3 regions of the Herbaspirillum sp. CAH-3 genome follow, and region 1 is predicted to be linked to each of the others. Evidence: predicted binding sites of a transcription regulator. Region 1 holds the regulator's gene; each other region holds the start of a gene.
What was found. Region 1 encodes LexA, which represses DNA repair genes until DNA is damaged. Its sites were predicted from a motif close to ACTGTATNNNNATACAGT; they were not measured.

Region 1 (10,723 bases):
AGGCCCGTGGCCTGCCGAAACGGCTTTTTTACTTTTTACTTTGCCACCCCTGCCGTCCAGGCCAATCAAGCCCTCGCCCATCCCCTGTCTGCCCTCCGTACGGCCACGTCCGCTACGTTGCAGCACAGGCGCAAGGATTTCATTGGCATGCCCGGCCTTGCAGCAAGATCCCTCTCTTTGCTGTCTGATGTATTGCTTCACCTGTTCGCTCTGACAAAGCGGTGTTTTCTTCATCCACTTCCGAGGTCCTGATGCCCCTGCCCAAAATGCCGAGCAAACCAGCTTCGATGCTGTCTCCCGAGGACTATCCCAAGGCCGATCGCAACAAGCCCGTCAAACCGAACATCACTCTCGTTGAAACCTCCGCTGCCGTAGTTGCACCCCAAGAAGTTGCAGTTGCCGTTGCCGACGTCTCCGACACCAAGGTCGCCGCGCCCCGTGCGCGCATCACCGGCAAGACTGCCGCCGTGGCCGAGAAACCGAAAGCCGCTCCCAAGAGCGCCGAAGCCCGTCCCAAGTCGCCCACCAGCCGCGTGGCCGACACGCTGGGCAAGTCCAAACTGTTCGTGCTGGATACCAACGTGCTGATGCACGATCCGACCTCGCTGTTCCGCTTCGAGGAGCATGACATCTACCTGCCCATGGTCACGCTGGAGGAGCTGGACAACCACAAGAAAGGCATGTCCGAAGTAGCCCGCAACGCGCGCCAGATCTCGCGTTCGCTCGATGCGCTGGTGTCGGACGTGGCCGAGGACTCCATTGACCTGGGCATCCCCTTGTCCAAGCTGGGCAACAAGGATGCCAAAGGCCGCCTGTACTTCCAGACCAAACTGCAGAACGCCGCGCTGCCTGAAGGCCTGCCCGAGGGCAAGGCCGACAACCAGATCCTGGGCGTGGTGCGCGCGCTGGACCAGCAATATCCGGAACGTCCGGTGGTGCTGGTCTCCAAGGACATCAACATGCGCCTGAAGGCGCGTGCCATTGGACTGCCGGCGGAAGATTACTTCAACGACCACGTGCTGGAAGATACCGACCTGCTGTATTCGGGCATCCAGCAACTGCCGGATGACTTCTGGAACAAGCACGGCAAGGGCATGGAGTCCTGGCAGGAAAGCCGCCACGGCAGCAGCTACACCTACTACCGTGTCACCGGCCCCTATGTGCCTTCGCTGCTGGTCAACCAGTTCGTCTTCATCGAGCCCAAGAATGGCGAGCCGGCCTTCTACGGCCAGGTCAGCCAGATCAACGGCAAGACCGCTGTGTTGCAGACCCTGCGCGACTTCGGCCACGCCAAGAACAGCGTCTGGGGCATCACTGCGCGCAACCGCGAGCAGAACTTCGCGCTGAACCTGCTGATGAACCCCGAGTGCGATTTCGTCACCCTGCTAGGCCAGGCCGGTACCGGCAAGACCCTGCTGGCACTGGCTTCGGGCCTGGCGCAGGTGCTGGAGACCAAGCTCTACAACGAAATCATCGTCACCCGCGTGACGGTGCCGGTCGGTGAAGACATTGGTTTCCTGCCGGGCACGGAAGAAGAGAAGATGGGCCCCTGGATGGGCGCCTTCGATGACAACCTCGAAGTGCTCAACAAGTCCGATGGCGATGCCGGTGAATGGGGCCGCGCCGCGACCCAGGACCTGATCCGCTCGCGCATCAAGATCAAGTCGCTCAACTTCATGCGTGGCCGCACTTTCGTGAACAAGTTCTTGATCATCGACGAGGCCCAGAACCTGACGCCCAAGCAGATGAAGACCCTGGTCACGCGCGCCGGCCCCGGCACCAAGATCGTCTGCCTGGGCAACATCGCCCAGATCGACACGCCCTACCTGACCGAAGGCTCCAGCGGCCTGACCTATGTGGTCGACCGCTTCAAGGGCTGGGCACACAGCGGGCATGTCACCCTGGCACGCGGCGAACGCTCGCGCCTGGCCGATCACGCCAGCGACGTGTTGTAAGCACTTTTCTTCAGCGTCAAAGCAAAAAGCCACGTGAAAACGTGGCTTTTTGCTTTTGGGCGGCCGCTGCGCGTGCAGCGACCAGAGGGAAAGGCTTACAGCACGTGCACGCCGATCCACCAGGCGATCGCCGCCACGAAGGCCGAGGCGGGAATGGTGAAGATCCACGCCCAGACGATATTGCTGGCCACACCCCAACGCACGGCCGACATCTTCTGCGCCGCGCCCACGCCGACGATGGCGCCGGTGATGGTGTGGGTGGTCGAGACCGGAATGCCCAGGGCAGTGGCGATGAACAAGGTGATGGCGCCACCGGTTTCGGCGCAGAAACCGCCGACGGGCTTCAACTTGGTGATCTTCTGGCCCATGGTCTTGACGATGCGCCAGCCACCGAAGAGCGTACCGAGGCTGATGGCGCAGTAGCAGGAAATGATGACCCACATCGGCGGCGCGTCTGGCGACGAATAACCGGAGGCGATCAGCAGCATCCAGATGATGCCGATGGTCTTCTGCGCATCATTGCCGCCGTGGCCGAGGCTGTACATGGAGGCCGACAGCAGCTGCAGCCGGCGGAACCAGCCATCGATCTTGCGCGGTGTGGAGCGGAAGAAGATCCACGACACCACGAGCATCATCAGCGAGCCAAACACCAGGCCCAGCACGGGCGAGAGCACGATGAAGAGAATCGTCTTCAACAGGCCCGCCGAGATCAGCGCGCCGGTACCGGCCTTGGCCACGGCCGCACCAACCAGGCCGCCGATCAGGGCATGCGAGGACGAGGACGGGATACCGTAGTACCAGGTCACCAGGTTCCAGAAGATGGCACCGATGAGGGCGCCGAAGATGACGTACTGGTCAACGATGGCCGGTTCGATGGTGCCCTTGCCCACCGAGGCCGCCACGTGCAGCTGGTGGAACACGAACACGGCAGCCAGGTTGAAGAAGGCGGCCATGGCCACGGCGGTCTGCGGACGCAGTACGCCCGTGGAGACCACGGTGGCGATCGCGTTGGCGGCGTCGTGGAAACCGTTCATGAAGTCGAACAGCAGCGCCAGGACGATCAACAACGCGAGAATATGTAAGCTGATTTGGATTGTTTGCATGGGGAAACCGTTGTATGAAACCAGCGGCGTCCCCATCGGAAATCGAGGGAATCGCCGCTACGCCGGGAGATCAGGCGTTTTCGACGATGATGCCTTCGATGATGTTGGCTACGTCTTCGCAGCGATCGGTGACGGTTTCCAGGATTTCGTAGATGGCCTTGAGCTTGATGAGGGTGCGCACATCCGGTTCGTCGCGGAACAGCTTGGACATGGCCGCACGCATGACGTGGTCGGCGTCGGATTCCAGGCGGTCGATTTCCTGGCAGATCGACAGGATCTGGCGCGAATTGTCCATGTTGGACAGCAGACCCACGGCGGCCTGCACCTTCTCCGCACAGGACAGGCACAGCTCGGCCAAGCGCTTGGCTTCGGGCGTGATGGCCTTGATGTCGTAGAGCGAGATGGTCTGGGCCGCGTCTTCGAGCAAGTCCAGGATGTCGTCCATGCGGGTGATCAGCTGGTGAATGTCATCACGGTCCAGCGGCGTGATGAAGGTCTTGTGCAGCAGTTCGATGGCATTGTGCGTGACCTTGTCGGCTTCCTTCTCGACGGCTTCAATGGCGTGCACGCGAATTTCAAGGTCGTCGAAATTGGTCATCAGCGCCACCATTTCTTTCGCGCACTTGACCGCCAGCTCTGCATGCTGATTGAAAAGGTCAAAGAATTTGCCTTCAGTCGGCATCAATCGTCCAAACATTTTTCTCTCTCATCAATGGTTAGCGCTCATGTAAAGCGCCGTTTCGAACCGGCCTGCGGCTGCCCCCTTGGAAGCCGGAATCCCGCCCTGCCGGTCCTGCACGCACGGCCTCGGGAGCCGTCCGTCTTGCATGACACGGGTAGCCCCGCGCCACCCGTGGTCCTCTTGCAGCGGCGCACCGGTCCGGTACGCCGCCATGGCATCAGTCGCCGCCGTAAGGCTGCGCCAGGTTGCCGATATAGTTGTCGTACTTGGTGTACATCCCCAGGAAGGACAGGCGAATGCTGCCGATCGGGCCGTTACGCTGCTTGCCGATGATGATTTCCGCCGTGCCTTTGTCGGGCGAGTCCGGATTGTAAACTTCATCACGGTAAATGAACAAAATGACGTCGGCATCCTGCTCGATGGCGCCCGATTCGCGCAAGTCGGACATCACGGGACGCTTGTTGGGACGTTGCTCCAGCGAGCGGTTCAGCTGCGACAGCGCAATGACCGGGCAATTGAGTTCCTTGGCCAGGCCCTTCAGGCTACGCGAGATTTCCGAGATTTCGGAGGCGCGGTTTTCAGAAGAGCTGCCACCGTTGCCCGACATCAGCTGCAGGTAGTCGATGATGATCAGTCCCAGCTTGCCGCATTGGCGAGCCAGACGGCGCGAACGTGCGCGCAATTCGATGGGAGACAGCGCCGGCGTTTCGTCGATGTAGAACTGCGCATCGTTCATCTTCTGGATGGCATGCGTCAGGCGCGGCCAGTCCTCGTCCAGCAGGCGGCCGGTGCGCAGGCGGTGCTGGTCCAGGCGCCCGACCGAACCCAGCATACGCATGGCCAGCTGCGCGCCACCCATTTCCATGGAGAACACCGCCACCGGCAGGCCCGACTCGATGGCGACATGCTCGCCGATGTTGATCGAGAAAGCGGTTTTACCCATGGACGGACGGCCGGCCACGATGATCAGGTCGCCGGGCTGCAGGCCGGAGGTCATCTTGTCCAGGTCCATGAAGCCGGTCGGAACGCCTGTGATGTCGCTGGAACTGTCGCGGTTGTAGAGCTCGTCGATGCGCTCGACCACCTGGGTCAGCAGCGGCTGGATTTCCATGAAGCCCTGCGAGCCGCGTGACCCTTCTTCGGCAATGGCGAAGATCTTGGATTCAGCCTCGTCCAGCATGGACTTCACATCCTTGCCCTGCGGATTGAAGGCATTGCCGGAAATCTCGTCGGCCACGGTGATGAGCTTGCGCAAGATGCCGCGATCGCGGACGATCTCCGCGTAACGGCGGATGTTGGCTGCAGAAGGCGTGTTTTGCGCCAGCGCATTCAGGTAGACCAGCCCGCCCACCTCTTCGGCCTTGCCGCTGGTGGACATGGCTTCGTAGACGGTGATGACGTCAGCCGGCTTGGTGCTGTTGATGAGCTTGACGATGTGCTCGAAGATGATGCGGTGATCGTAGCGGTAGAAGTCCTCAGCGCTGACGAAATCGGCGATACGGTCCCAAGCCGCGTTGTCCAGCAGCAGGCCGCCCAGCACCGATTGCTCGGCCTCGATGGAGTGGGGCGGCACGCGGAGCGCATCGATCTGGGGGTCCGATGACTCTTTCTGGCCACGGAAAAATTCTGGATTGCCGCGGGACGATTCTTTCATGGCGCGCATTATAACCTGCTGATGTGAAGCCGTAGGTCAGACCGGACGTTTTTGCACGACCTGATGCTTCATGCGAACGGATGCGACATGAAGCCAATGACATCCTGTTCGACAATCACTGTGCCGCCGGGATGCCCAGGAGAAACTGACAATAAAAAAGCCAGGCGAACCCGGCTTTTTTATTGCAAAACGAATTGCAGCAAACAGGCGTATTACGCTTGCTCGCCCTTGACTGCGATGGTGACGTCGACCACCACGTCGGTGTGCAGAGCCACCGACACCGGGTGTTCGCCAACAGTCTTCAGCGGGCCGTTGGGCAGGCGCACTTGCGACTTCTCGACAGCAAAACCCTTCTTGCCCAGGGCTTCAGCGATGTCGAAGTTGGTCACGGAACCGAACAGACGGCCATCAACGCCGGCCTTCTGCGACACTTCCACGGTGGAGCCGGTCAGCTTTTCGCCTTGGGCTTGGGCAGCGGCCAGCTTCTCGGCAGCAGCCTTTTCCAGGTCAGCGCGCTTGGCTTCGAATTCAGCGATGGCTGCATCGGTAGCGCGGCGGGCCTTGCGTTGCGGGATCAGGAAGTTGCGTGCGAAACCGTCCTTGACGCGCACGACATCACCCAGACCGCCGAGATTCACGATTTTTTCCAACAGAATGACTTGCATGTTTTTCTCCTATTTCTCGACGCTGATTAGGCGTTGTGCAGATCGGTGTACGGCAGCAGGGCCAGGTAACGCGCGCGCTTGATGGCGGTGTCAACTTGACGCTGGTAGTGGGCCTTGGTACCGGTCAGGCGTGCCGGCATGATCTTGCCGTTTTCCTGGACGAAGTCCTTCAGCGTGTCCACGTCCTTGTAATCGACCTGTTCAACGCCAGCGGCGGTGAAACGGCAGAATTTCTTGCGCTTGAACAGCGGGTTTTGCTGTTGACGCTTGTTTTTCAGCTTGCTTTTATCGAACTTTTTACCGAATGCCATGGTTGGCTCCTGTATCTAAAAATTGGGTAAGGTCTGTTTGGCTACCTTGCGCCGCTCAATCCGGCGCGACCGGGCCAAAATCAACGATATGAAACACGACGCTCTTGCTGTTGCGATTCCTGCGGGCTAAAAAGCCGGTGAACCGGAAGACTTCCCCCAGCGCTGCCCTGTTGAGCGCACCGGAGATTTCTCCTGCTGCCAGCGCCGCGATCTCGAATTCGACCTGGCGCTGCATGCCAGCTTCCATCTGTTCCGACTGGTGCTGCAACCTGGCAGTGACAATCGGGATACCGGCCGGCGTGTAACGCAAAACATCACGTTCTGCCAGGCTGGCGATGACTTGAAGCTGGTTCACTCTCCGCGATGTTCGCAGCGCTTAAGCTGCCGGAGCTTCGGTACGGCTCTTGGCCGCGTCTTCCTTTTGCACTGCCTTCAGGATGGGGGAAGGACCGGTTTCGGCCTTCTTCATCTTGACGGTCAGGTGGCGCAGGACGGCGTCGTTGAACTTGAAGCCGGTTTCGATTTCAGCCAGCGTTTCGCTGTCGACTTCGATGTTCAGGCAGACGTAGTGAGCCTTGGCCAGCTTCTGGATCTGGTAAGCCAGTTGACGACGGCCCCAATCTTCGACACGGTGGACCTTGCCGCCGCGGGTGGTGACGATGCCCTTGTAACGCTCGATCATCGCCGGCACTTGCTCGCTTTGGTCCGGGTGGACGATAAATACGATTTCATAATGACGCATGTAGACTCCTTATGGACTTATTGAAGACGCCCACCCCGGCGTCAAGACGGGTGTGGGAAGAGGAAAACCCGAGATCATACTAGGTTTCCGCTCTCGCGGCAATGCCGGCATCAAGCCGATGCAGCCGGGGGACCACAATATGCGGCCCCGGGCACAAGACCACGCAAGACCTTCACCTGCGGCACGCTCTATATAAACAAGAAAGCTTGCCTTTTCGCTCCAGGAATATGCATGTTGCCGTTGACACAAGGATTGCACCTGTATAAAAATACAGACTGTTCATCCAAACAGCCTTCCCTCCGAGAAAGGCCACCCTCATGCTCAAACTGACTGCGCGCCAGGAACAGATCCTGAACCTGATCAAGAACGCCATCGAGAACACCGGCTTCCCTCCCACGCGCGCAGAGATCGCCGCCGAATTGGGCTTTCGCTCCGCCAACGCCGCCGAAGAGCACCTGCAGGCCCTGGCCCGCAAGGGCGCCATCGAAATTTCCCCCGGCACCTCGCGCGGCATCCGCCTGCGCGAGTCGGGCAGCGCGGCCGGCGCGAGCACCGCACGCCAGATGGCCCTGCCCCATCCTGCCCTGATGCAGCTGAGCCTGCCGCTGATCGGCCGCGTGGCGGCGGGTTCGCCCATCCTGGCCCAGGAACACGTGGAAAAGACCTACCAGGTCGACCCGGCCATGTTCCCGGCCAAGCCGGATTACCTGCTGAAGGTGCGCGGCATGTCCATGCGTGATGCCGGCATCCTCGACGGCGACCTGCTGGCGGTGCGCCGCGCGGACCAGGCGCGCAACGGCCAGATCGTGGTCGCCCGCCTGGCCGACGAAGTCACGGTCAAGCGCTATCAAAAGACCGGCAGCGTCATCACCCTCTTCCCTGAAAATCCGGAGTTCGAGCCCATCATCGTCAAGCCGGAAAACGACCAGTTCGCACTCGAAGGGTTGGCCGTGGGATTGCTGCGCAGCTGGAACTGATGACCAGCGGCGCAGCCGCCCGCACCTGTCGCGAACCTGCTCCGGCCGGACATTGATTGTCCGTTGCTGCATGAACCTCCGCCTAAAACGGAGGTTTTTTGCTTTCTATTCACCTCTTCACCGGTGACGCGTTGCGCATATCATGCCTGCTGGATAGCTATGCCCGGCGCAACCGATGCGCCCAACCAAGAGGATCTTTTTCGATGTCGACGCGCAAGAGCAGCAACAAGCACGGCAAACACATTCCGGCGCCCGCCGCCGCCAAGTCCAATCTGCAGGATCTGCTGGACGTTCGCAAATGCCTCGATCTGCTGGACAGCCGCAAGACGGACGAGGCCAAGACGATCTGCACGGCCGTGCTCGCCCGCGCCCCCAACCTGGTCTTCGCCAACCACGCGCGCGGACTCATCGCCATGCAGGAAGGCCAGTTCGCGCAAGCCGAACAATATCTGCGCAAGGCCATTGAGGCCGATCCCAACAATGCCGAATACCTGAGCAACCTGGCCGGCACGGTCCTGAGCCAGGATCGTATCGATGAATCCATTGCCATTTACGAGCGCGCCATCGCACTGGACAAGGAGAACCGGGCGGCCCGCATCGGCCTGGCCAATGCCCTGCACGAAAAGAACGACCCGGAAGCCTCGATCAAATACTTCGAGGACGCCGCCCGGCGCGAACCCAATGCGCCCGGCCCCCTGTCGCACCTGGGCCGGGCCCTGATCGACGCGCGACGTTTCGACGAGGCCGTCGCGACCATCCTGAAGTCGCTCGAATACCAGATCAATTTTGCACCCTCCCACACCGCCCTGGGCGAAGCATTCCACGCCATGGAGATGTACAAGGAAGCCGTTGAATCCCACAAGACAGCCATCCTGCTGGATCCGCAGGACACCTACGCCCACAACAAGATAGCCGACAGCTACCTGAAACTGAACAAGATCGACGAAGCCCATGAACACATGCTGCGCGTCATCGAAATCGCGCCCAAGGATCCCAATGGCTACGTCAAGCTCGGCTCGAGCTACTTCAACACGGGCGACCGCTTCGAGGATGCCATGCGCATGTTCAAGCAGGCCCTGGCACTGGATCCCAAGCACGCCATGACCTACAACAACATCGGCGCCATCCAGCACGATCACGGCGACTATGACGACGCGCTCGGCAACTTCCGCCAGGCCCTGGCCCTGCGCCCGAATTACCCGACCGCCAAGCACAACCTGGCACTGACCCTGCTGCTGCGCGGCGAATTCGAGGAAGGCTGGGAGTGCCACGAAAGCCGCCTGACCACCAAGGAACGCGCCCACGTCTATCGCTTGATCCACAAGTTGTTCGAGGTCATTCCCAAATGGGATGGCAAGTCTTCGCTGGCCGGCAAGCGCATCCTGCTGATGCACGAACAGGGCTTCGGCGACAGCATCCAGTTCCTGCGCTACGCCCGCCTGCTCATGGCGCAAGGCGCCAGCGTCGCGCTGCATGTGAAGAATCCTCTTTACCGCCTGTTCCAATCCTTCACTCCCCAGGTCACGCTGGTGCGCGAAAGCGACCCGCTGCCGCCCTGCGACTGCGCCTATGTTCTCATGAGCCTGCCCTATGCGATGCGTACGCACACGGTCGAGGATATCCCCCGCTATCCGGAGGGCTACCTCTCTGCCGATCCGGCACTGGCAGCAAACTGGAAACTGAAGATTTCCACATTGACAAGATCTGAGGAAAACCTGCGTGTCGGCATCGTCTGGGGCGGCAATCCGGAACACGGCAATGATCGCCATCGCTCGATCCCGCTGGAAAAGGTCAAGCAGCTCTTCGCGCTGCCCAAGGTCGAGTTCTATTCTTTACAAAAAGGCAAGCCGGCAGAAGGACTCAAGGAATTGCCATCTGAGTTGCCCGTCTTTGACCTGGGCAACGACTGCCAGGACTTTGCCGATACGGCTGCGGCGATCAGCAATCTTGACCTGGTTATCTGCGTCGATACCTCAGTGGCTCACTTGGCAGGCGCCCTCAATCACCCCACCTGGGTGCTGCTGCCGCACGTCCCGGACTGGCGCTGGCTCAATGATCGGGAGGACTCCCCTTGGTACCCCAGCATGCGCCTGTTCCGCCAGCCAGCGGTCAGCGATTGGGATTCCGTGCTGAAAAAACTTGGCGAGGAACTAACGATCCTGCAACAGAAAAAAGTCCAGGCCTGATCCCTTGCCGATCGCGCATTGGTCCTGCCAAACCGCCCTTGCCGGGCGGTTTTTGCTTTTTGGAACTTTTTTCTCGGCCGCAACAGCAATTTTCCTAAAGTTTTTGGAATTGCCGTCGAAAAAGGATTTGCTTGGAGTTTCAAAGCACGCAGTTTTAGTTCGGAAAGCCTTGAAAAAGATTTTTTGCAAATAGCCCTAAACTTTTTCCAAGACTGCCCGATAAAGCAATCAACAGAGGTTGAAACGCCTGGGGCTCATGGGTAGAAGACCAACGTTAGGCACTGAAACTCGGATCATCGGTCTCAAATCTTAGGAGAATTAACATGGCAGCAGTCATCAATACCAACATTCCGTCGCTCAATACGCAGCGGAACCTGAATTCCTCGCAGTCGTCGCTCAATACCTCGATCCAACGTCTGTCGTCCGGCCTGCGCGTCAACAGCGCCAA
Region 2 (10,723 bases), on a different contig from region 1:
AAGATGCCGGTCTTCATCGGGATGGCCGCTTCCTGGGCCTCCTTGAGCGCGGCCTCGGCCTGCTCGAAGCGGTTCTGGCGGTAGTAGGCGTAAGCCAGGCCATACTTGGCGGCCGCCGTCATCAGCTTGGTATTGTTTTTGGCCTGGTCGGTGAACTTGGCCACGTTATCGCGCAGGCCCTGCACGCTGTCATTCTGCAAGACCTGGGTGCGCACGCGCGCCAGCTGGAATTCCGGGTTGTCCACACGCTGCTTGTAGCGCTGGTCGCGGATGCGGGCCTGGATGTCGGCGATACGCTCGGTGGTCAGCGGGTGCGTCATCAGGTAAGGCGGCACCGCATCGCTGTAATTGCGCGAGGCCGTCTGCAAGCGGCCGAAGAAGGTCACCATGCCCGACGGATCGAAGCCGCCATCGCGCATGATCTGCAGGCCGATGCGGTCGGCTTCGCGTTCGGCATCGCGGCTGAAGTTGAGCTGCCGCTGTACCGCCAGCCCGGTGCCGCCCATCATGGTCGCCATGGCGGCATCGCCCCCGGCCTTGGAAACGCCGGCCAGCGCACCCAGCACGATGGCCGCCAGCTGGATCATGGAGTTCTGCTTCTGCTGGCCCAGCATGCGGGCGATGTGACGCTGGGCCACGTGGCCGATTTCGTGCGACATCACGCCGGCCAGTTCGGATTCGGACTGCGCCGCCAGCACCAGGCCGCTGTTGACCCCGATGAAGCCGCCCGGTAGCGCGAAGGCGTTGAGCATGGGATCGCGCACCATGAAGAACTGGAAATCGAAGCCGGCTTCGCCACGCACCTCGGGGTGGATGGAGACCAGGTTCTGGCCGAAATTGTTGAGGTATTCGGAGATCGGACCATCGTCGACGTAGTCGCGGTCGGTGCGGATGTCGCGCATGATTTCTTCGCCCAGCTTGCGCTCCATCAGCGGCGACAGGCCTTCGCGCTCGGTATCGCCCAGGGTCGGCAGACCTTGCGCCACACCGGGATGCGGCAACAGCGTCAAGGGGGCGGCCGGCAGCAACAGGAAGGTGGCGCTGAGCGCACGCATGAGCATGCGGCGCAGGGGGCGGCGGGAAAGTTCAGGAACGGTTCGTGGCATGGACCCAGTCATCAATGGCAGATACATGGTGAAAGCAAGACAGCGACTGCGGTGCGGGCGGTGCACAGCACGGCGCTGGCGGCAAGCCGCAGGCTGCCTGCTATGATACCCGCTCCTATCCCTTCATTTCATCATCAGCGAACCAGCATGAGCACATCCGGCGACTCCGCGCCCAACGGCGGCCTCACTCATTTCGACCAGGACGGACAAGCGCACATGGTCGATGTCGGCGGCAAGAACGAGACCCATCGCGTGGCGCTGGCCACCGGCGTGATCCGCATGCAGCCAGCCACGCTGGCCATCATTGAATCGGGCACGGCCAAGAAGGGCGACGTGCTGGGCATCGCCCGCATCGCCGCCATCATGGCAGCCAAGCGCACCGGCGACCTGATCCCGCTGTGCCATCCGCTGGCCTTGACGCATGTGTCGGTGGAGTTCGAGACCGATGCAGCCAGTTCTTCCGTACGCTGTACCGCACGGGTGGAAACCTTCGGCAAGACCGGGGTGGAGATGGAAGCGCTCACCGCCGTGCAGGTCGGGCTGCTGACCGTCTACGACATGAGCAAGGCGGTCGACAAGACCATGGTCATGACCGATATCTGCGTGACCGAAAAGCGCGGCGGCAAGAGCGACATCAGCATGGCGCGACCTTGAGGCGGGAAGCTGCAGCAAATTCGCTGTGGACAAGACAAATGAACATTTGAACAAATGACAAACGCGCCCGAGGGCGCGTTTTTTTCATGCTGCATCCGCCGCTGCTACCGCAGATCAGCCGCGGCAGTTGGCCGGTGCAAACTTGGCCGGCAGCGTACCGGCGACGAAGCCGGTATTGGCCGTCGCGCCTTCAGGCGTGGCCGCCTGCTTCACCTCCTTGGCGGCGCATTGCCACTGGATGGTGCCGGAGGTGATGGTGGGGGTCAGGGTGAGCGTGCCACCGTCCCCGACACGCGGGCTGTAGGTGATCGTGATGACGCCGCCCACGCCGCGCTTTTCCATCGGCGAGACCTCGATCTTGCTGACGTTGTCGGTCGGGGTGAAGGCCGGCAGGCCCAGCTGCGCCACGGTGAAGACGCCGTTGTTGGAGCTGATCTGCTCGGTCACGGCCAGCTTGTAGGGTTCGGCCAGGTTGAAGCCTTCCGAGACGCGCGCGCGGGCGATGTAGTCCTGGTATTGCGAGGCCCCCAGCATCGCAAGAATGCCGACGATGGCCAGCGTAACCATCAGTTCGAGCAGGGTGAAGCCTTGTTGGGGACGACGGGTGACGACGGGTTTCATGGGATCCTCGTAAAAATGAAAAGGGCGTTGCCAGTATCGGCAGCGCCGGTCATGCGTACCAGCGAAAAAATTGCAAAGCTATCAGGTTTGTCGTGCTGCGGCGCTGACATGGCTCAAGCATGCCCTGCAGCCGGGCGTGTTGGCACAGGGCCTGCCCTGGCCTGCAGCGTGTCGGCCATCCCCATGGCCTGCACACGCCTTGCCGTTCAGGCGGCCGTTTTCTGGCGCTCCTGCTTCCTGCGCTTGAGCGTCAGGCCGGTCAGCACCACGCCAAGCGCACCGACCAGGCCGGGCAGGCTCAGGTGCACGGCAGCGCCCGGCAAGACGAATTCGGTATCGCCAATGAAGCCCGCGATCCAGCCCTGTACGGCGACATCGCTGAAGATCATGCCTCCGGCAATGTAGCCGAGCAAGGCTGCGCCCAGCGTGACGATGACCGGGAATTTCTCCATCAGCTTCAGTACCAGGGTACTGCCCCAGACGATGATGGGGATGCTGACCACGATGCCGAACACCACCAGCAGCAGCTGGTGCTCACCGGCCGCCTGCTCGGCGGCACTGGCAATGGCAATCACGTTGTCCAGACTCATCACCAGGTCCGCCACGATCACGGTCTTGACGGCGCCCCAGAGTCGGTCGCTGCCATTGATGTCGGTGTGCTCGTCGTCTTCATTGAGCAGCTTGATGCCGATCCACAGCAACAGAATGCCGCCGATCAGCTTGAGGAACGGCAACTGCAGCATCGTCACGGCAAAGGCGATCAAGGCGATGCGGATGCCGATGGCACCCACGGTACCCCAGACGATGCCCCTCATGCGCAGCTTGTCGGGCAGGTTGCGGCAGGCCAGCGCAATGACGATGGCGTTGTCGCCGCCGAGCAGGATGTCGATCAGGATGATCTGCGCCACGGCGACCCAGTTCAGGTTGGCCAGGAATTCCATGCATGTCCTCTTGGAAAAACAGCGCCTCGGAGCGGGCGCATGGCTGGAAGACCGCGTCGTGCGCGGTTAGTGCCTCCCGTCGGGACGGCTTGCCATAAATGACATGGGGAGCCGGAGCTCCCCATGCTGGTCTTGCTGGTACTACTGGTCTTGCGGGTACTGCTTTACTGCCGTGGCTGAGTCAGCCTGTGGCCAATTACAGCACCGACTTCAGCAGGCGGCCCATTTCGGACGGGTTGCGGGTGACCTTGATGCCGCACTCTTCCATGATGGCCAGCTTGGCTTCGGCGGTGTCAGCACCACCGGAGATCAGGGCACCTGCGTGGCCCATGCGCTTGCCCGGGGGCGCGGTCACGCCGGCGATGAAGCCAACCACCGGCTTCTTCATGTTGTCCTTGATCCAACGAGCAGCGTTGGCTTCGTCAGGACCACCGATTTCACCGATCATGATGACGGCGTCGGTGTCCGGATCGTCGTTGAAGGCCTTCATGACGTCGATGTGCTTCAGGCCGTTGATCGGGTCGCCACCGATACCGACGGCGGAGGACTGGCCCAGGCCCAGGGCGGTCAGCTGGCCCACGGCTTCATAGGTCAGGGTGCCCGAGCGGGACACCACGCCGATGCGGCCCTTCTTGTGGATATGGCCGGGCATGATGCCGATCTTGATTTCGTCCGGGGTGATCAGGCCGGGGCAGTTCGGGCCCAGCAGCAGGGTCTTGGAACCGGCCTTGGCCATGCGGTCCTTCAGGGCCAGCATGTCACGCACGGGGATGCCTTCGGTGATGCAGATGGCCAGGTCCAGCTCGGCTTCAACGGCTTCCCAGATGGCAGCAGCAGCGCCGGCGGGCGGCACGTAGATCACGGAAACGGTGGCGCCGGTGGCGTTCTTGGCTTCGGTGACGTTGGCATAGATGGGGATGCCTTCGAAGTCTTCACCGGCCTTCTTGGGGTTCACGCCTGCGACGAAGGCATTCTTGCCGTTCGCGTAGTCGCGGCACATGCGGGTGTGGAACTGACCGGTCTTGCCGGTGATACCTTGGGTGATGACCTTGGTGTCTTTGTTGATGAGGATCGACATTTCTCTTCCTTGACTGTGATGCCTGCGCCGCGGGCGGCGCCTGGACTGCAATGGCTTGCAGCCGGCGGCTCGCGCCGCGCAGGCTTGCGTATTGGGTTACTTACTTGGCAGCTGCCACGACCTTTTGGGCGGCTTCTTCCATGGAATCGGCCGAGATGATCGGCAGACCGGAATCGGCCAACAGCTTCTTGCCCAGGTCTTCGTTGGTGCCCTTCATGCGCACCACCAGGGGCACCTTCAGCGAGACGGCCTTGGAAGCCGCGATCACGCCTTCGGCGATCACGTCACAGCGCATGATGCCGCCGAAGATGTTGACCAGGATGGCCTTCAGTTCGGGGTTCTTCAGCATGATCTTGAAGGCTTCGGTGACCTTCTCGGTGGTGGCACCGCCGCCCACGTCCAGGAAGTTGGCCGGCTCGCCGCCGAACAGCTTGATGGTGTCCATGGTGGCCATGGCCAGGCCGGCGCCGTTGACCAGGCAGCCGATGTTGCCGTCCAGGGAGATGTAGGCCAGGTCGAACTTGGAAGCTTCGACTTCAGCCGGATCTTCTTCGTCCAGGTCGCGGTAGGCGACGATTTCCGGGTGACGGAACAGGGCGTTGGAGTCGAAGTTGAACTTGGCGTCCAGGGCGATGACCTTGCCGTCGCCGGTCAGGATCAGGGGGTTGATTTCAGCCAGGGAAGCGTCGGTTTCCCAGTAAGCCTTGTACAGGCCTTGCAGGTTCTGGCGAGCAGCCGGGATCGATTCGGCAGGCACGCCGATCTTGGCGGCCACGTCGTCGGCTTGGGCGTCGGTCAGGCCATCGATCGGGTCGATGATGACGTTGTGGATCTTTTCCGGGTTGCTGTGGGCAACTTCTTCGATGTCCATGCCGCCTTCGCTGGAGGCCATCAGGACGACCTTCTGCGAGACACGGTCGGTCACCAGGGAAACGTACAGTTCCTTCTTGATGTCAGCGCCTTCTTCGATCAGCAGGCGGCGAACCTTCTGGCCTTCGGGACCGGTCTGGTGCGTGACCAGCTGCATGCCCATGATCTGGTTGGCGTATTCCTTGACCTGCTCGATGGACTTGGCCACCTTCACGCCACCGCCCTTGCCACGGCCGCCTGCATGGATCTGGGCCTTGACGACCCACACCGGGCCGCCGAGCTTCTGGGCAGCCGCTTCGACTTCGTCGACCGACATGCAAGGAATGCCGCGCGGCACGGTTACGCCGAACTGGCGCAGGATTTCTTTACCCTGATACTCATGGATTTTCATGGGAGCTTCCCTTTAGACACTGAATGAATGAAACTTGCCGGATTGAAATTCGGTAGCCGGCATCGAGCCGGCCGACCAGAAAGCAGACTGCAACCCGCAGGCGGGGGTCGCATCCGTTGCCGGATGGAGTCGGGCGCAGGCGTGAGCTGCGCGGGTTGCGAGTGAATTCGTCGAATTGGGCATATGCATGCCGTCTGCTTTAGTTGGTCTGATAGTCGAAACACGCCAGCTTGCGCCGAAGCGTTCGCATTATCCATTCCTGCTCCTGACGTGGGCCTTGCACCGATGCGCCGTTTTAACAAACCGGCAACACGCGATATCTCCTCAGGCTTGCGCGCCGCAGCAAAAACTTCCGAATTTTAGCACACGACAAACGGCCTGTTGGCCGGTAGCGCTAACACGGGACGCAATGCGCCGGAATTACCATCGGACAGGACAAGTCCACACGCCGGCGGGATATTTTCAGTGAAAAACGGGAAAAATGTGCTCGACCGGGCTGGCCGCAGGGCGTGCCACCAGGTCTCAGGCGGACTCTTCGTCGTCGGCCCAAGCTTTCTGAAAGGCTTCACGGATGCTGCGATGGGAAAACCCCCGCTGCTGGAGGAAGCGCATCTGCTTTGCCCGGGTCTCCGCATCGGGTGGTGGCGCACTGTACTTGCGCCGCAGCACCTGCGCGGCGCGGTCGCCCTCCCCGGCGGCCAGATCGGCCTTCAGTTCGGCGATGGCTTCACCTTCGATACCATGGCCGTGAAGTTCGGAGATGATGCGCTGATTGCCGTAGCGCGCCGAGCGGCGATGCACGAGCGATTCGGAAAAACGTTCTTGGGAAAGGAAACGGGACTGCTCCAGCCATTGCAGGAGCGCGTCGATGTCATCGCCCTCTTGCGCGTAAGGGGCAAGCTTACGCGCAAGTTCCTGGCGACTATGCTCACGTGAAGAGAGATATTTGAGCGCCCTTGCTTTCAGGCTGATCGGCGGTCTTGGCATGTTGCGAACTTGCTGTACTGCGGTATTGCCTCCCGCCGAGACCGCCAACACAGCACGGCACCAGCGGGATAAACAAGCACCATCACGACCTCCAGGGCTCAGGCAAACCCTGTCGCCGTGATGACGCTTGAATCCTTTAAGCGCGGATTCAGGAAGCCTTGGCTTCCGCTTCGCCGCCGGCCAGCTCCGGCACGCCCAGTGCGACGCGGACCTTGTTCTCGATCTCGCGGGCCAGTTCCGGATGTTCCTTCAGGTAGTTGCGGGCATTGTCCTTGCCCTGGCCAATGCGCTCGCCGTTGTAGCTGTACCAGGCGCCGGACTTCTCGACCACCTTGTGTTCCGAACCCAGGTCCAGAATCTCGCCTTCGCGGGAAGTGCCTTCGCCATACAGGATGTCGAAGTGGGCTTCGCGGAACGGGGGCGCGACCTTGTTCTTGACGACCTTGACCTTGGTCTCGCTGCCGATGACTTCATCACCCGACTTGATCGAGCCGGTACGGCGGATGTCCAGGCGCACGGAAGCGTAGAACTTCAGCGCGTTACCGCCGGTGGTGGTTTCCGGGTTGCCGAACATGACACCGATCTTCATGCGGATCTGGTTGATGAAGATCACGGTGGTGTTGGTGCGGTTGATGCTGCCGGTCAGCTTGCGCAGTGCCTGCGACATCAGGCGGGCTTGCAGGCCGGGCAGGGAATCGCCCATGTCGCCTTCGATTTCAGCCTTGGGGGTCAGCGCGGCCACGGAGTCGACCACGATCAGGTCCACCGCACCGGAACGCACCAGGGCGTCGCAGATTTCCAGGGCCTGTTCACCGGTATCGGGCTGCGAGATCAGCAGGTCGTTCAGGTTCACGCCCAGCTTCTGGGCATAGGTGACGTCCAGCGCGTGCTCGGCGTCGATGAAGGCGCAGGTGCCGCCCAGCTTCTGCATTTCGGCGATCGATTGCAGGGTCAGGGTGGTTTTGCCCGAGGATTCCGGACCATAGATTTCGATGACGCGGCCACGCGGCAGGCCGCCGATGCCCAGGGCGATGTCCAGGCCCAGGGAGCCGGTGGAAACCGCCTGGATTTCCTCAGCGATGACGCCATCTTCCATGCGCATCACCGAGCCCTTGCCAAACTGCTTTTCAATCTGTGCCAACGCGGCGGCCAGCGCCTTGCTCTTTTCAGAGTTGTTCGCAGCTTTTTTGTCGTCCATAAATCTCTCTCGGCAAAATGTCGTGAAGACGGGTGTCAGGGGGAGTCTTGCTGATGTTGCTTGAATATTGCTTGGATCTTGCTCGCGGTGGCTGGCCATCGCCGGCCCGCCGCTGAGTTTGCCCGGCAGCAGTGGATGACCGCGCCGATAGAGCGATACTGTATAAAAAAACAGTGCCCGGCGCAAGCCTTTTTGTCGGCCCAGATTTCATCCGTGGGCGAAAACCACAATTATACGAGAGCCCGCCCTGCCAAAAACTTCATAAATCGCAGAGGAATGATGCATGGAAGGAAAAAAAACGGCACACTCGTGAGTTGGTGGGAATAATTCGTCAGCAATGGCTTAATTGATATCAATAGTCGTCATCTTGCACGATATTGCATCGCGGCAATTATTCGGCCCACGGCATTCCGCAATCCCGAACAGATCGCCTTACAGATCGCTTTACAGACCGTTCTCATGAGTTTAGTGCCCTTCAGCCACATCAGCGCCCTGCGCTGCCTGGTCATCGACGACATGCCGACGATGCGCCAGAACATCCGCATGCACCTCGGGCAGCTCGGCGTGACCAAGGTCGACCAGGCCGCCACGCCCGATGAAGCCATCCGCTTCGTGCAATCCGGCACCTATGACCTGATCATCTGCGACTACAACCTCAACAAGGAAAGCAACGGCCAGCAGCTGCTGGAGTTCTTCCGCACCCAGAACATGCTGTCGCCGACCTGCATGTTCATCATGGTGACGGCCGAGAGCGGCTACAACCTGGTGGCCAGCGCCGCCGAGTTCCAGCCCGACGCCTACATGTTGAAGCCGCTGACGGCCAGCCGCATCGCCGAGCGCGTGGATCGCCTGCTGGAGAAGCAGCACGCCATGCTGCCGGTGACCGAGAAGATGAAGCGCAAGGACATCGCCGGCGCCATCATCGAATGCGACAACGTGCTCAAGTCGGCCCCCAAGTGGATCGTCGAAATCATGAAGACCAAGGGCACGCTGCTGATCGAACAACGCCGCATCGACGAAGCGCGCGAGGTCTACAAGCAGGCCCTGGCCATGCGCGACGACCTGGTGTGGGCCAAGATCGGCCTGGCCCGCTGCAACATTGTGGCCGGCCAGATGGATGATGCGCGCGTGATCGTGCAAGACGTACTGGCGCAGAACAAGCAGTTCATCGCCGCCTACGACCTGATGGCGCAGATCGACGAAGCCCAGGGCAACCAGGAAGGCGCGCTGGAGGCGCTGACCAGGTCCTCCGAGATCATTCCCTCGGCGCGCCGCAGCCGCCTGGTGGGCGACGTGGCCTACCGCAGCGGCCATCTCGACCAGGCGCGCGAGGCCTATGACAAGGTCTTGAAGCACACCAAGGGTTCGCTCACCGCGCAGCCCACCGACCTGCTCTCGCTGGCCCAGGTGCACATCGACAGCGGCGATCCGGATGCCGCGCTGCGTTTGCTGGAAAGCGCGCCGCGCCGCTACGAGGAATCCAACCTCTTCGTCTCCGCGCAGGCCGCCGTGCAGGCCCAGGCCTACGTCCAGCTGGGCGACACCATCTCGGCCCAGCAAGCCTTCGAGACCGCCCGCCAGGCCGCCGGCAAGGAAGCCTCGGACACCGCCACCCTGGCCCTGGCCAAGGCCGCCTTCTCGATGGGCAAGGATGAGGAAGGTGCCAAGCTCATTGCCGAGGCCGTCAAGTCCGACCACGAGAACAAGACCCTGCAGATGCTGGCGCGCAAGGTGCTGGCCGATACCGGCCGCGCCAACCTGGCCGAGGAACTCATCGACGGTGCCGTCAAGCACTGCATGAGCATCATCGCCGAAGCCAATGCCCTCATGCGCAGCGCCAAACCCGACGAATCGCTGGCGCGCCTGGAAGAGGCGCTGGCCAGCATGCCGGAGAACACCGGCGTGCTGCTGGCGGCAGCCCAGCTGCACCTGCTGTGGATGAGCCAGCGCGGCTGGAACGAAGAATACGTCAAGCGCGTGCGCCGCTACCTGGCCACCCTGGACCGCCTGATTCCCGGCAACGATAGAGTCGCGAAGATGCACAAGTTCCTGCGCGACACCCTGACCAAAGTAGCCCCGAAGAGCTGACCATGGATCCCAAGCTTGCCGCGATCATCATTCACGACATCAAAAACTCCCTGGGCGTGCTGGAGGGGGAATTGCGCCGCCTGTCCGACGACGTGCCGCGCGTACAGCAGGCCCATGTCACCTGCCTGGCCCTGCAGGAAAAGCTGATCGCCTTCCTGACCCTCTACAAGGCCGATTCCCAGGGCCTGCGCGCGCAGGTCGAGGCCGTCTCGCCGCTGGACTTCCTCGATGCGCTGGTGCGCGAGCACGGCATGTCCCGCAGCAGCGACATCGCCCTGCGGGTGGACGAGACCGACATGCCGGTCATCGGCTTCTTCGATGAACACCTGGTGGCGCTGGCGCTGGAAGCGGCGCTGCAGAATGCCAGCCGCTTCGCGCGTTCGCAGATCGCGCTGGGCTGCCGCAAACATCCGGAAGGCGGCGTGATCTTCACGGTGCGCGACGATGGCCCCGGCATCGGCACCCAGGAAAAGAAGCCTTCCACCGGCTTGGGCATGGACCTGTGCAATGCCATTGCCACTGCCCACAACAAGGAGACCCGGCATGGCGAAGCGCGCCTGTCCAACCATCCTGATGGCGGTGCGCTGTTCGAGCTGTGCCTGCCCTGAACCGGTGGGGAGCGCCCGGCGCTGCCTCCTCCGCTTCGACCCTGTCCGGCCAGGGTCTCCTGTACAGCACTGCATGAGTGCAGAAGTGCATGAGTGCATGAGTACATGAATAGATGAGTACAGGAGTACAGGAGTACAGGAGCACAGGACTGCACCAGTAAACTTCTGCTCCACCCTATCC
Region 3 (10,723 bases), on a different contig from region 1:
TGGCCATGCACCGCAGATGCAGATGCCGGAGCTGTTTCATGCGCAGCTGCTCAAGCTTCTTGCGCCGCAAGGCGGGCGCTGAATGACAGAGGGCTGCGCTTGTTGCCTTACCTGATCTTCATTCAAGGATAAAACGATGGAACGCTGGATCGCCTACGCATTCATTTCCATGGCCTTCGCAGGCTTCACCTCGGTCATCGCCAAATTGGGATTGACCGGCATCTCCAGCGACCTGGGATTGGCCATCCGGACCTGCTTCGTGTTCGTCTTCGTCCTCATGTTCGCCGCCGCCGTGGTGCCGGCGGCGCAACTGGGGGCGGTCACCTGGCAGAACATCCTCTGGCTCGGCCTGTCGGGTGTGACTACCGCCGTCTCCTGGGTGTTCTACTACAAGGCCATCAAGGCGGGCGATGTCTCGACCGTGGCGCTCATCGACAAGGGCAGTGTCATCGTGGCCTTGCTGATGGCGGTCTGGATCCTCAATGAAGTCATCACCCCCGCCAAGCTGATCGGGGCTGCGCTCATTGCGGCCGGACTGCTGGTCATCTCACGCGGATGAACCGCGCGCGGATCCCAACACGGGATGCCGCGCCACCGTCTCCGCCAGGAAATCAGCCACCGCCCGCACCCGTGCCGAGGCGCTCAGGTCGGCGTGCATGACCAGCCACAGGCCGTTGTCGAACAGGGCATCCGAAGGGACGACCTTGACCAGCTCCGGAGCCGTCGCCAGGAAATCCGGGATGATGGCCAGGCCCAGGCCGGCGCGGGCTGCTGCGATCTGCATCGGCAGGTTCGATACCGCCAGTACCGTGCGTGCCTGCACTGCGTGCGTATTCATCCACTGCGCCGCCGGCAGGTGGCTGTGTGCCTCATCCCAGGTGATGATGTCGCGCCCGGCGAAGGGGTCGCCGTCTTGCTGCGGATGGCGTTTCAGGTAGCTGCGGCTGGCGTAGACGGCGTAGTGCATGCGGCCCAGCTGGCGCAGCTTGAGGTTGCCGCTGGCCGGCCGCACCACGCGCAGGGCCAGGTCAGCCTCGCGTCGGCCCAGGGTCACGGTGGCCGTCTGCGTGACGATCTCCAGGCCCAGCCCGGGATAGCGCCGTGCAAACGCGGGCAAGGCCGGGATCACCAGGTCAGTGGCCAGGTTCTCCGAGGTGGCCAGGCGCACCGTGCCGGAGACCTCGCCGCTCAACCCGGCCGCACCGCGCTCCACCGCCAATACTCCTTCCTCGGCCAGCTCGGCACGCTGCAGGATCTCCTGGCCTTCGTCGGTCAGGAAGTAACCGGTCTGGTGCCGCTCGAAAAGCCGTGCACCCAGGCTCTGCTCCAGTTCCGTAATACGCCGCGCCACCGTCGACTGGCTGGCCTTGAGCCGGACGGCCGCCCGCGTGAGGCTGCCGCCACGGGCCACTTCCAGAAAATATCGGAGGTCGTTCCAATCCATTGGTTTTCCATTTTTGGAAAATGATTCGCCGATTATTTGCATTTTCCTCTCACGATGCAAGGACTACATTGTCCTCATGACGCCGCAATGGCAGACCGTTGAGCCCGCCGGTCGCGGCGTCCGATGTCTTCGTATCCCTGTTCTTGTAGAGGAGAATCCCATGCAATACCGCACCCTCGGCCACACCGGCCTGCTCGTTTCCCGCCTGTGCCTGGGCACCATGACCTTCAGCGACGGCAGCGGCATCTATCAGCACATCGGCAACGTCGGCCAGCAGAAAGCCGACCAACTGGTCAAGACCGCATTCGACGCCGGCGTCAATTTCTTCGATACCGCCGATGTCTACTCGGCCGGCGCCAGCGAGGCGACCCTGGGCCAGTCCCTGCGCAACCTCGGCCTGGCCCGCAGCGACGTGGTGCTGGCCACCAAGGTCTACAGCCGCATGGGTCCCGGCCGCAATGACGTGGGCGCCTCGCGCGGCCACATCATGGATGCCGTCGAGGCCAGCCTGCGCCGCCTGCAGACCGACCACATCGACCTGTACCAGGTGCATGCCAGCGACAGCCTCACCCCCATCGAGGAAACCCTGCGCGCCCTCGATGACCTGGTCACGCAAGGCAAGGTGCGCTACGTCGGCGTCTCCAACTGGCCGGCCTGGAAGATTGCCCGGGCGCTGGGCATCTCGGCCGAGAAGGACTTCTCACGTTTCGAAACGGTGCAGGCGTATTACTCCATCGCCGGGCGCGACCTCGAACGCGAGATCGGCCCCTTGCTGGAGGCCGAGAAGATGGGCCTGATGGTCTGGAGTCCGCTGGCTGGCGGCCTCATGTCCGGCAAGTTCAGCCGCGCGCACCAGAAGCCGGCCGACACCCGCCGCTCCGGTTTCGACTTCCCCATCGTCGACAAGGAACGCGCCTGGAACATCATCGACGTGATGGCACCGATTGCCCAACGTCACGACGTAAGCGTGGCGCGGGTGGCGCTGGCCTGGCTGCTCTCGCGCCAGGTGGTGACCTCGGTCATCATGGGCGCGCGGCGCCTGGACCAGTTGCGCGACAACCTGGCAGCCATCGACCTGCAGCTCGATGCGCAGGAGTTGCAAGCGCTCGATGCCGCCAGCGCGCTGCCGCCGGAATATCCCGGCTGGATGCTCGCGACCCAGGGCGCCGACCGCCTGGGGCCGGTGGACTTGTGGGCCGAGGCGACGCATTCCTGATCGCTGTCCGCCCGCCACCAGCGGCTAGCCCCGGCGCGGTGCGGCCAGGGCAGTAGCCATGTACTGGGTCGCGTAATCCACGAAGGTGCGCACCCGCAACGGCAAGGTCCGGCGCACCGGATAGACTACGTGCGCCGGGATGCTCCTGGCCTCCCAGCGCGGCAGCAGCCGCACCAGCCGGCCCGAGACCAGGTCTTCTTCGGCCAGCCAGGTCGGCAGCACCGCTACCCCCAAATCCATGCGCGCCGCCTCACGCAGGCTGGTCACCCCTTCCGAGATCAGCACCGGCTGCACCTGCAGCCGGTGCTCCTGGTCACCTTCCCCGTAGAGCATGACTTCGCGCGTGCCGCCGAAATTGGCCGAGGCCAGGATCAGCCACGGCCAGGCCTGCAGGTCCTCGGGGCGGCGGCAACGCTTGTGTGCTGCGACCAGCCCGGGCGAGGCCACCACGTGGCGCCGGATCTGGCCCAACGAACGGGCCACCACCCGCTCGTCGGTGATGGTGCCGGCAATAATGCCGGCGTCGCATCCCTCTTCGATCATGTGCACCGGACGGTTGGAATAGGACAGTTCCATGGTCACGCCAGGATGCGCCTGGATGAAGCTGCTGATGAGCCGGCTCACCACGGTCTGCCCGAAATCGATGGTGGAAAACACCCGGATGTTGCCCTGCAGCCCGCCCTGTTCCTGGCGCAGGCGCTGCTCTGCCTCGTCGGCCAGTTCGATCAGGGCGCGCGCATCCTGCAGGAAACGCTGGCCGCTGTCGGTCAGGCTCATGCGGTGCGTGTCCCGGCGCAGCAGTTCGGCGCCGCATTGTTCTTCCAGTGCGCCCAGCTGGCGGCTCAGGGTGGGCTGGGTCATGTGCAGGGCACGCGCCGCCGCCGAGATGCTGCCGCAGTCGACGATGGTGACGAAGCTGCGCAGCAGGTGCAGGTCGTTGAACATGGTCATGCAAAAAGTGGATAAGCGATATGTCGATTATACGGCTACAGCCGATGCGCCCCCGGTGGGATGATTCATCCATCGATTTCAACCCACCTACCTTCACAAGGAGAAACAGCATGAACACCACCGCATCCCAAGCCACCCGTCCCGCCCACCAGCAGGTCGCCATCGTCACCGGCGCCTCGCGCGGCATCGGTGCGGCCATCGCCACGCGACTGGCAGCAGAGGGCATCGCCATCATCGTCAACTATGCCGGCCGCAAGGATGACGCCGAGCGTGTCGTGGCCGGGATCACCGCCGCCGGCGGACGCGCCGCTGCGATCCAGGCCGACGTCGCCGTGCCGGCCCAGGTGGCGGCCCTGTTCGACCAGGCCAGCACGCTCTTTGGCGGGGTCGACATCCTGGTCAACAATGCCGGCATCATCCAGCCCGGCCTGACCATGCTGGCCGATACCGATGACGAGCTCTTCGACAAGCTGCTGGCCATCAACATCAAGGGCAGCTTCAACACCATGCGCATCGCCGCCAAGCGCCTGCGCGAGGGCGGACGCATCGTCAACTTCTCCAGCAGCATGAAGACCATGGCCTCGCCCGGCTATTCCATCTATGCGGCTACCAAGGCAGCCGTGGAGACCATGACCAATGTCTTCGCCAAGGAACTGCGCGGCCGCAACATCACCGTCAATGCCGTCGCCCCGGGACCAACCGCCACCGAACTCTTCCTCAAGGACAAGACCCCGGAACAGATCGAGCGCCTGGCCAAGCTGCCGCCGCTGGAACGCCTGGCCCAGCCGGAGGACATTTCCGGCATCGTGGCCTTCCTGGTCGGCCCCGACGGCAGCTGGATCAACGGCCAGACCGTGCGGGCCAATGGCGGCTCGATCTGAGCGGCGTTTCACGAACCGACAAAAAAGGAGAGTCTTCATGGACAAGGTGATCCTCATCACCGGCGCCTCCAGCGGCTTCGGCCGCCTGACCGCCGAAGCGCTGGCCCGCGCCGGGCATATCGTCTACGCCTCGATGCGCGCCACCACCGGCCGCAATGCGGCGGCAGTGCAGCAGATGGCAGCCTTCGCCGACCTGCACGGCGCAGCCTTGCAGGCCGTGGAGTTGGACGTGCAGTCGCAGGACTCTGTCGAGGCGGCCGTTGAAAGCATCATTGCCGCGCACGGGCGCATCGACGTGGTGATCCACAATGCCGGCCACATGGCCTTTGGTCCGGCCGAGGCCTTTTCGCCGGAACAGTTCGCCCAGCTCTACGACGTCAACGTGGTCAGCACCCAGCGCGTGAACCGCGCCGTGTTGCCGCACATGCGGGCGCGGCGTGAGGGGCTGCTGGTGTGGGTATCGAGCAGCAGCTCGGCCGGCGGCACGCCGCCTTACCTGTCACCGTACTTCGCAGCGAAGGCCGCCATGGATGCGCTGGCCGTGCAATATGCGCGAGAGCTCACGCGCTGGAGCATCGAGAGCAGCATCATCGTACCGGGCGCCTTCACCTCGGGCACCAATCACTTCGCGCATGCCGGCAGTCCGGCCGACCAGGGGGTGCTGGCGCAGTATGAGCAGGGGCCTTATGCCGGCTTTGGTGAGCAGATCCAGCAAGCCTTTGCGGCCATCGTCCCGCCCGAGGCCGATGCCGGGGCGGTGGCCACGGCCATCGTCGATGTGGTCGGCCAGCCTTTCGGCCAGCGACCATTCCGGGTCCACATCGACCCGGCCCAGGATGGGGCCGATGTCGGCTTCGCCGTGCTGGACCGGCTGCGCGCGGAAATGCTGCAGCGGGTCGGCATGGCGGACCTGCTCAGGCCGCAGCGCCAGGCGCCGCACGCCTGATGCGCTGGTCCTTGTCGTGGATGGCTTTCCCGGCCGGGATTACTTCACCCCCGCCGAGACGGCCATCCGGTCAAAATCCGCATCCAGCTTCTGCAGCGCGCCTGCGATGCGCTGCTGCCGGGCCTTGATCCACGCATCCTGCTGGGCCACGCGCGCAGTCGCTTCGCGCAGCATGCGATCCATCTCGGCTGGCTGCGGGCCGCCGACGGTGGCGCGATTGCGCACGATGGCCACCGGATCGAGGGTGCTGCGGAACTCCTGTTCCGACATCGGTAGGGCCTGCGGGAATTCCGAATTCAACACCGCCTCGTGATAGATGCGCTGCGCCTGGGCATAAGGAAAGTCCAGCGGGCGGATGTCGTTGGCCTTGGCATACTCCACCACTTCCGAGGCGAAGTGATGGCCCACGCGGAAGGGCAGCTTGTATTTGCGCATGAGCACGTCGGCCAGCTCCTGGGAAGCGGTCCAGTCGCTGTTGAGTTCTTCCAGTGCGCGCTTCGGATCGATCACCAGTGCCCCCAGGATGCTCTCCCAGTTCTTCAGCACCTTGACCGTATTGAGCACCATCTCCTTGTTGGGTTTCACGTCCTTGGCATCGCTCATGCCGGGCGGCAGGTTGTGCGCCACGATGGCCACGCCCATGCCCTCGGCAATGACCGTGGAGGCATCGCGCCGGGTGCTGTTGAGCAGGCCCGGATTGCGCTTCTGCGGCATGGCCGAAGACACATAGGTATTGGCGCCACCCTCCTGCAGCAGGATCCACGGACGCGGCTGCGCATATTGCGTCATCACGTCCTGGATGAAGGCGCCGGCATGCAGGGCGATGGAGGAGACCACAGCGCCCGCTTCCACCGGACCATCGACGGCCGACAATTGCGCCGCATCATAGGCGTTGTCGACGATGGCGGAAAAGCCCAAATAGTCGGCCATGCGCTGCCGGTTCAGCGGCCAGCTGGTACCGTTCAATACGGTGGTGCCCATGGCCGAGCGGTCCAGGCGGACATAGGCTTCGCGCAGGCGTTGGGCATCGCGGTCCAGTGCGGCAGCAAAGCCCAGCAGGTAGTGGCCGTAGCTGTTGGGCTGGGCGGCCACGCCATTGGTGTAGTTGGGCACGATGGTGTCGCGCTGGCTGGCGGCCAGCTTGACCAGTGCGGCCGTGGTGGCGTTGAGCTGGTTGGCCAGCGTCAGCAGGTCTTCGCGCAGGATCGCCGCGCGCAGCGTGGAGAGCATGTCCTGGCTGGAACGGCCGGCGTGCAGCAGCGTGATCTGCGGACCGGCCGCCTGGATCAGCAGCGGCTCGAAGGTGATCACCAGCGTGGGCCGCTTGGCACCGGGCAGTTCGCCATCGGCCAGCACCTTGCGGATACCCTTGACGACCAGCGGCGTCATCGATTTGTCCAGCAGGCCTTCGTCGGTATTGATGACGGCCGTGGCCTTGTTGATTTCGCCGAGCCAGAAGAATTCATCATGGCGCGGGGCCTGCTGCGCGTGCAGGGGCGCAGCGCTGCCCAGCAGGGCGGCGGATAGGGCAAAGGCGAGCGTGGAAAGTTTGGGCAAGGCGGTCTCCTGGGGGTTTGATTGGACTGTGCAGGGCGCCTATCTTAGCGGGCAAACGCAATCTTGGTTTCTGCCCGCTCAATCACACACCCTGCACACCCGGCACGTCCTGTTTTCAGCCGATGCTGTTGACCAGGTTCTCGCCGCCGGTCACGTCCAGTACCGTGCCGGTGACGTAGGGATTGGTCATCAGGAACAGGGCCGCATGGGCGATGTCTTCCGCCTGGCCCGCCCGGCGCGCCGGGAAGCTGGCCGCCACCTGTTGCGACATGCCCGCCCGCACTTCGGCCGGGAGGAAATTCCACATGTCCGTTTCCACATAGCCGGGGCGGATGGTGTTGACCCGCGTCGGTGCCAGTTCCACCGCCAGCGATGCAGACAGCGCCTCGACCGCCGCGAAGCTGGAGGTCACCGCCGTGAAGCCAAGCTTGGGCCGCACTGCCATGCCACCGCTGAGGAAAGTCATGGTGCCGCCCTTGCCCAGCAGCGGCGCGGCGTAGCGGGCACAGGCCCAGGTGCCGAGGAACTTGCCTTCCACATAGCTGCGCACGCCGCTCATGTCGGCATCCATGAAGCCGCCCCAGGTGCCGATGTCGGGTGCAGCCGTGACCACCAGGTGATCGAAAGGACCGATGGCGGAGAAAGCGGCGCGTACGGCGGCTTCGTCGCGCATGTCCAGGCTCGCCTGCTGGAAGCCGGCCAGGTCAGGGCGGGCTTCAAGGGAGGTGATGCGGCGACTGGCGACGACGACGGTGGCGCCGGCGGCCAGTGCGGCGCGGGCGATGCCCAGGCCGATACCGGTCTTGCCGCCGACCACGACGACTTTCTTGCCGGTGAGGGAGAGGGAGGGAGGTTGGCTTGCTGTAGTCATGTTGGAATCCTGTCGGTTCAAAAGTGAAGAGGCATTCATTGAAGCCGGCCTTGCAAAGCGCAGCGGCCAGTGGCAACGATGATGCTAATTACCTTGTGCTTTGCTGATAATCCCGTCGATTGCCATTGCTGTTATTCTGTTTTGGAATAAATCGGCCCCCGGGCTTTTCTTGATAGCGAGCATCCATGGACAGATTCCAGGAAATGACGGCCTTCGTCGCCGTCGTCGAAACCGGTGGTTTTTCGGCCGCAGCTCGCCGCCTGGGCGAATCACAATCGGCCGTCAGCAAGGCCGTGGGCGCGCTGGAAAGGCGCCTGGGCGTGGCACTGCTCCATCGCAGCACCCGCAGCGTGACCCTCACCGATCACGGCCGCACCTACTACGCCCGCACCGTGCCGCTGCTGGAAGAAATGGCCCAGACCGATGCCGAGCTTTCCAGTACGTCCCAGGAACCCGCCGGCCTGGTCAGGCTGGCCACCTCCGGTACCTTCGGCCGCCTGCACGTGCTGCCGCTGGTGCCGCTGCTGCTCAAGCGCCATCCCGGCATCCGGCTCGACCTGCAGTTTGCCGATGGCGTGCGCGACCTGCTGGCCGATGGCATTGATCTCGCCATCCGCGTCAGTCCGCAGCAGCATCCCGATGCCGTGGTCAAGCGCGTGGCCAGTACCTCGCTGGTGTGCGTGGGGGCGCGCAGCTACTTCAGGCGGCATGGCCTGCCGCGCACGCCCCAGGACCTGGCACGCCACAACTGCCTGATCTACAACGACATGCGCGAATGGCCCTTCAGCGGACCGCAAGGGCGTTTCAGTGTGGCGGTGCAGGGCAACCTGTCGGCCAATACGGTCGAGGCCATCCTCTCGGCGGTTCGCGCGGGCGTGGGGATTGGTCTCTTCAACCGGGCTTCGCTGGTGGGCGAGATGCGCCATCCGGACATCGTCACCGTGCTCGATGCCTACCTGTCCGAGACGCGCGACATCAGCCTGGTCTGGCCGCGCCGCCGCTTCATCCCGCAACGGGTGCGGGTGGTGACGGAATTCTTTGCCGCCGAGCTGGCAAGCAGGATCTGAGCGGCCGGGCGGCCGGAAGGGCTGCATGATCCTTCACCTTGATGGAGGAAAATACGTCGCTTCGGGCAGGAAACGATATACTGTGCATCCATACAGTCTTGCTCCCGCTTCCTTTGCCCGCAATGCCCGTCGTCCCCGATCACCGCTTCTACTACCTGAGCAATTTCCAGCAGGCGCTGGCGTGGCTGGCCGAGCGCTATGCCGACCTGCTCAGCGAAGAGGAGTGCGCCTTCCTCCAGACCTTCGCGGGTTTGCCGCTGGCAGCCCGCGCGCTCTTCGTGCGCATGATGATGCGCCGGGGCGAGCACTTCCGCACCAGCCGGCTGGACTACCCCGAAATTGGCTGCCCCTTGCAGGCCGCGCAGGGCCTGCCATCGGCGTGGGTGGAGCAGGATGCAGCGCTGTCGCTGGCCCAGGTGTTTGCCCTGGCAACCAAGCCCGAGCTGGTGCGGTGGTTCGGCCTGCGGGGCGCCCTCAGGAGTGCGCGCAAGGAGGACCTGCTGGCCGCCCTGGCGGCCGATCCGGCCCATGCGGAACCGCGCCGCCTGGCGCACTGGATGACGGCCGGGCAGGGCGGGGAACAAGTCCTGTTCATGCGGGTGAGCGGGCTGTGTGAACGTTTGCGTTTGATGTTCTTCGGCAACCTGCGCCAGGACTGGAGCGAATTCGTGCTGGCCGACCTGGGCACGCTGCGCTATGAACAAATTGCCTTGGCGCCGGAGGCCCGGGGTTTCCGCAGCCGGGGCGATATCGACCTCTACCTGCAGCTGCGGGCCTGCAAGGAGCGCTACTCTGCCGGCGAGGAAGCCACCGGGATCCTGGCGGCACTCCCTTCGGGCAGCTTCGACAATCCCTGGCTGGAGAGTCGCCGTGAACGCCTGCTGTTCCAGCTCGGCCAGCAGTGCGAAAAGGCCGGGGACCTGGGGCAGGCACAGCAGGTCTATTTGGCCTGCCGTTATCCTGGCGCGCGGGCACGTGCGATCCGGGTACTCGAAAAGCAGGGCCGCTTTGGTCCCGCCCACGCGCTGCTGAAGTTGGCCCGGCAGGCGCCGGAGAGCGAGGCCGAACGCCAGCAGTTGCTGCGCATCGCACCGCGCCTGTCGCGCCAGCTGGGCTTGCCGCCGGCGCTGCGCCCGCGCGCGGCCGTGGTCCCACAGATCGACCTGGTACTGCCGCCGGATGGCAGCCGCGTCGAGCGAGCAGTCCAAGCACACTTGCAGCAAGCGCAGGCGCCGGTGTTCTATGTCGAGAATGCGCTGGCCAATACGCTGTTTGGCCTGCTGTGCTGGGAGGCCATCTTTGCAGCCATTCCCGGTGCCTTCTTCCACCCCTTCCAGCGCGAGCCGGCCGATCTGCTCAGCGCCGATTTCGCAGCGCGCCGGCGTGAACTGCTGGAACGCTGCCTGGGCCGCCTCGATGACGGCAGCCATCGCGCGCATATCCTCGCGACCTATGAGGCCAAGCAGGGCCTGCAGTCGCCCTTCGTGGCCTGGGGCTGGATCACGCGCGAGATACTGGTGACGGCGCTGGACTGCATCCCGGCCGCCCACCTGAAACTGTGGTGCCTGCGCATCCTGGAAGACGTGCGCGAGAATCGCAACGGCTTTCCCGACCTGGTCCAGTTCTGGCCGCAGGAAGGGCGCTATCGGATGATCGAGGTCAAGGGACCGGGCGACCGCCTGCAGGACAACCAGCGCCGCTGGCTGGACTATTGCGCGCAACACGCCATGCCGGTGGCGGTGTGCTACCTGCAATGGGAGCAGGCTGCCGCATGAATGCCGACCGCGCCC

Region 2: the regulator LexA is predicted to act here: its motif matches at 8,004-8,021, upstream of recA (recombinase RecA).
Region 3: the regulator LexA is predicted to act here: its motif matches at 9,013-9,030, upstream of FYB76_RS03370 (VRR-NUC domain-containing protein).

What each region holds. Positions count from the first base shown of each region.
Region 1 covers NZ_VSWE01000006.1:300,472-311,194, forward strand. Annotated here, with positions in the region: gene FYB76_RS10170 (PhoH family protein) at 288-1,955, shown strand; gene FYB76_RS10175 (inorganic phosphate transporter) at 2,051-3,058, opposite strand; gene FYB76_RS10180 (DUF47 domain-containing protein) at 3,129-3,755, opposite strand; gene FYB76_RS10185 (replicative DNA helicase) at 3,958-5,403, opposite strand; gene rplI (50S ribosomal protein L9) at 5,607-6,059, opposite strand; gene rpsR (30S ribosomal protein S18) at 6,086-6,370, opposite strand; gene priB (primosomal replication protein N) at 6,426-6,725, opposite strand; gene rpsF (30S ribosomal protein S6) at 6,747-7,112, opposite strand; gene lexA (transcriptional repressor LexA) at 7,430-8,089, shown strand; gene FYB76_RS10215 (tetratricopeptide repeat protein) at 8,293-10,275, shown strand; gene FYB76_RS10220 (flagellin) at 10,599-10,723, shown strand, end outside.
Region 2 covers NZ_VSWE01000011.1:222,004-232,726, forward strand. Annotated here, with positions in the region: gene FYB76_RS15980 (M48 family metalloprotease) at 1-1,106, opposite strand, end outside; gene moaC (cyclic pyranopterin monophosphate synthase MoaC) at 1,254-1,760, shown strand; gene FYB76_RS15990 (pilin) at 1,875-2,381, opposite strand; gene FYB76_RS15995 (TerC family protein) at 2,588-3,322, opposite strand; gene sucD (succinate--CoA ligase subunit alpha) at 3,519-4,400, opposite strand; gene sucC (ADP-forming succinate--CoA ligase subunit beta) at 4,501-5,661, opposite strand; gene recX (recombination regulator RecX) at 6,184-6,648, opposite strand; gene recA (recombinase RecA) at 6,797-7,846, opposite strand; gene FYB76_RS16020 (response regulator) at 8,306-9,934, shown strand; gene FYB76_RS16025 (sensor histidine kinase KdpD) at 9,937-10,542, shown strand.
Region 3 covers NZ_VSWE01000002.1:121,062-131,784, forward strand. Annotated here, with positions in the region: gene FYB76_RS03320 (alpha/beta fold hydrolase) at 1-82, shown strand, start outside; gene FYB76_RS03325 (EamA family transporter) at 137-559, shown strand; gene FYB76_RS03330 (LysR family transcriptional regulator) at 548-1,444, opposite strand; gene FYB76_RS03335 (aldo/keto reductase) at 1,605-2,660, shown strand; gene FYB76_RS03340 (LysR family transcriptional regulator) at 2,685-3,611, opposite strand; gene FYB76_RS03345 (SDR family oxidoreductase) at 3,722-4,492, shown strand; gene FYB76_RS03350 (SDR family NAD(P)-dependent oxidoreductase) at 4,530-5,438, shown strand; gene FYB76_RS03355 (lyase family protein) at 5,478-6,995, opposite strand; gene FYB76_RS03360 (SDR family oxidoreductase) at 7,111-7,866, opposite strand; gene FYB76_RS03365 (LysR family transcriptional regulator) at 8,052-8,933, shown strand; gene FYB76_RS03370 (VRR-NUC domain-containing protein) at 9,056-10,708, shown strand; gene FYB76_RS03375 (ATP-dependent DNA helicase) at 10,705-10,723, shown strand, end outside.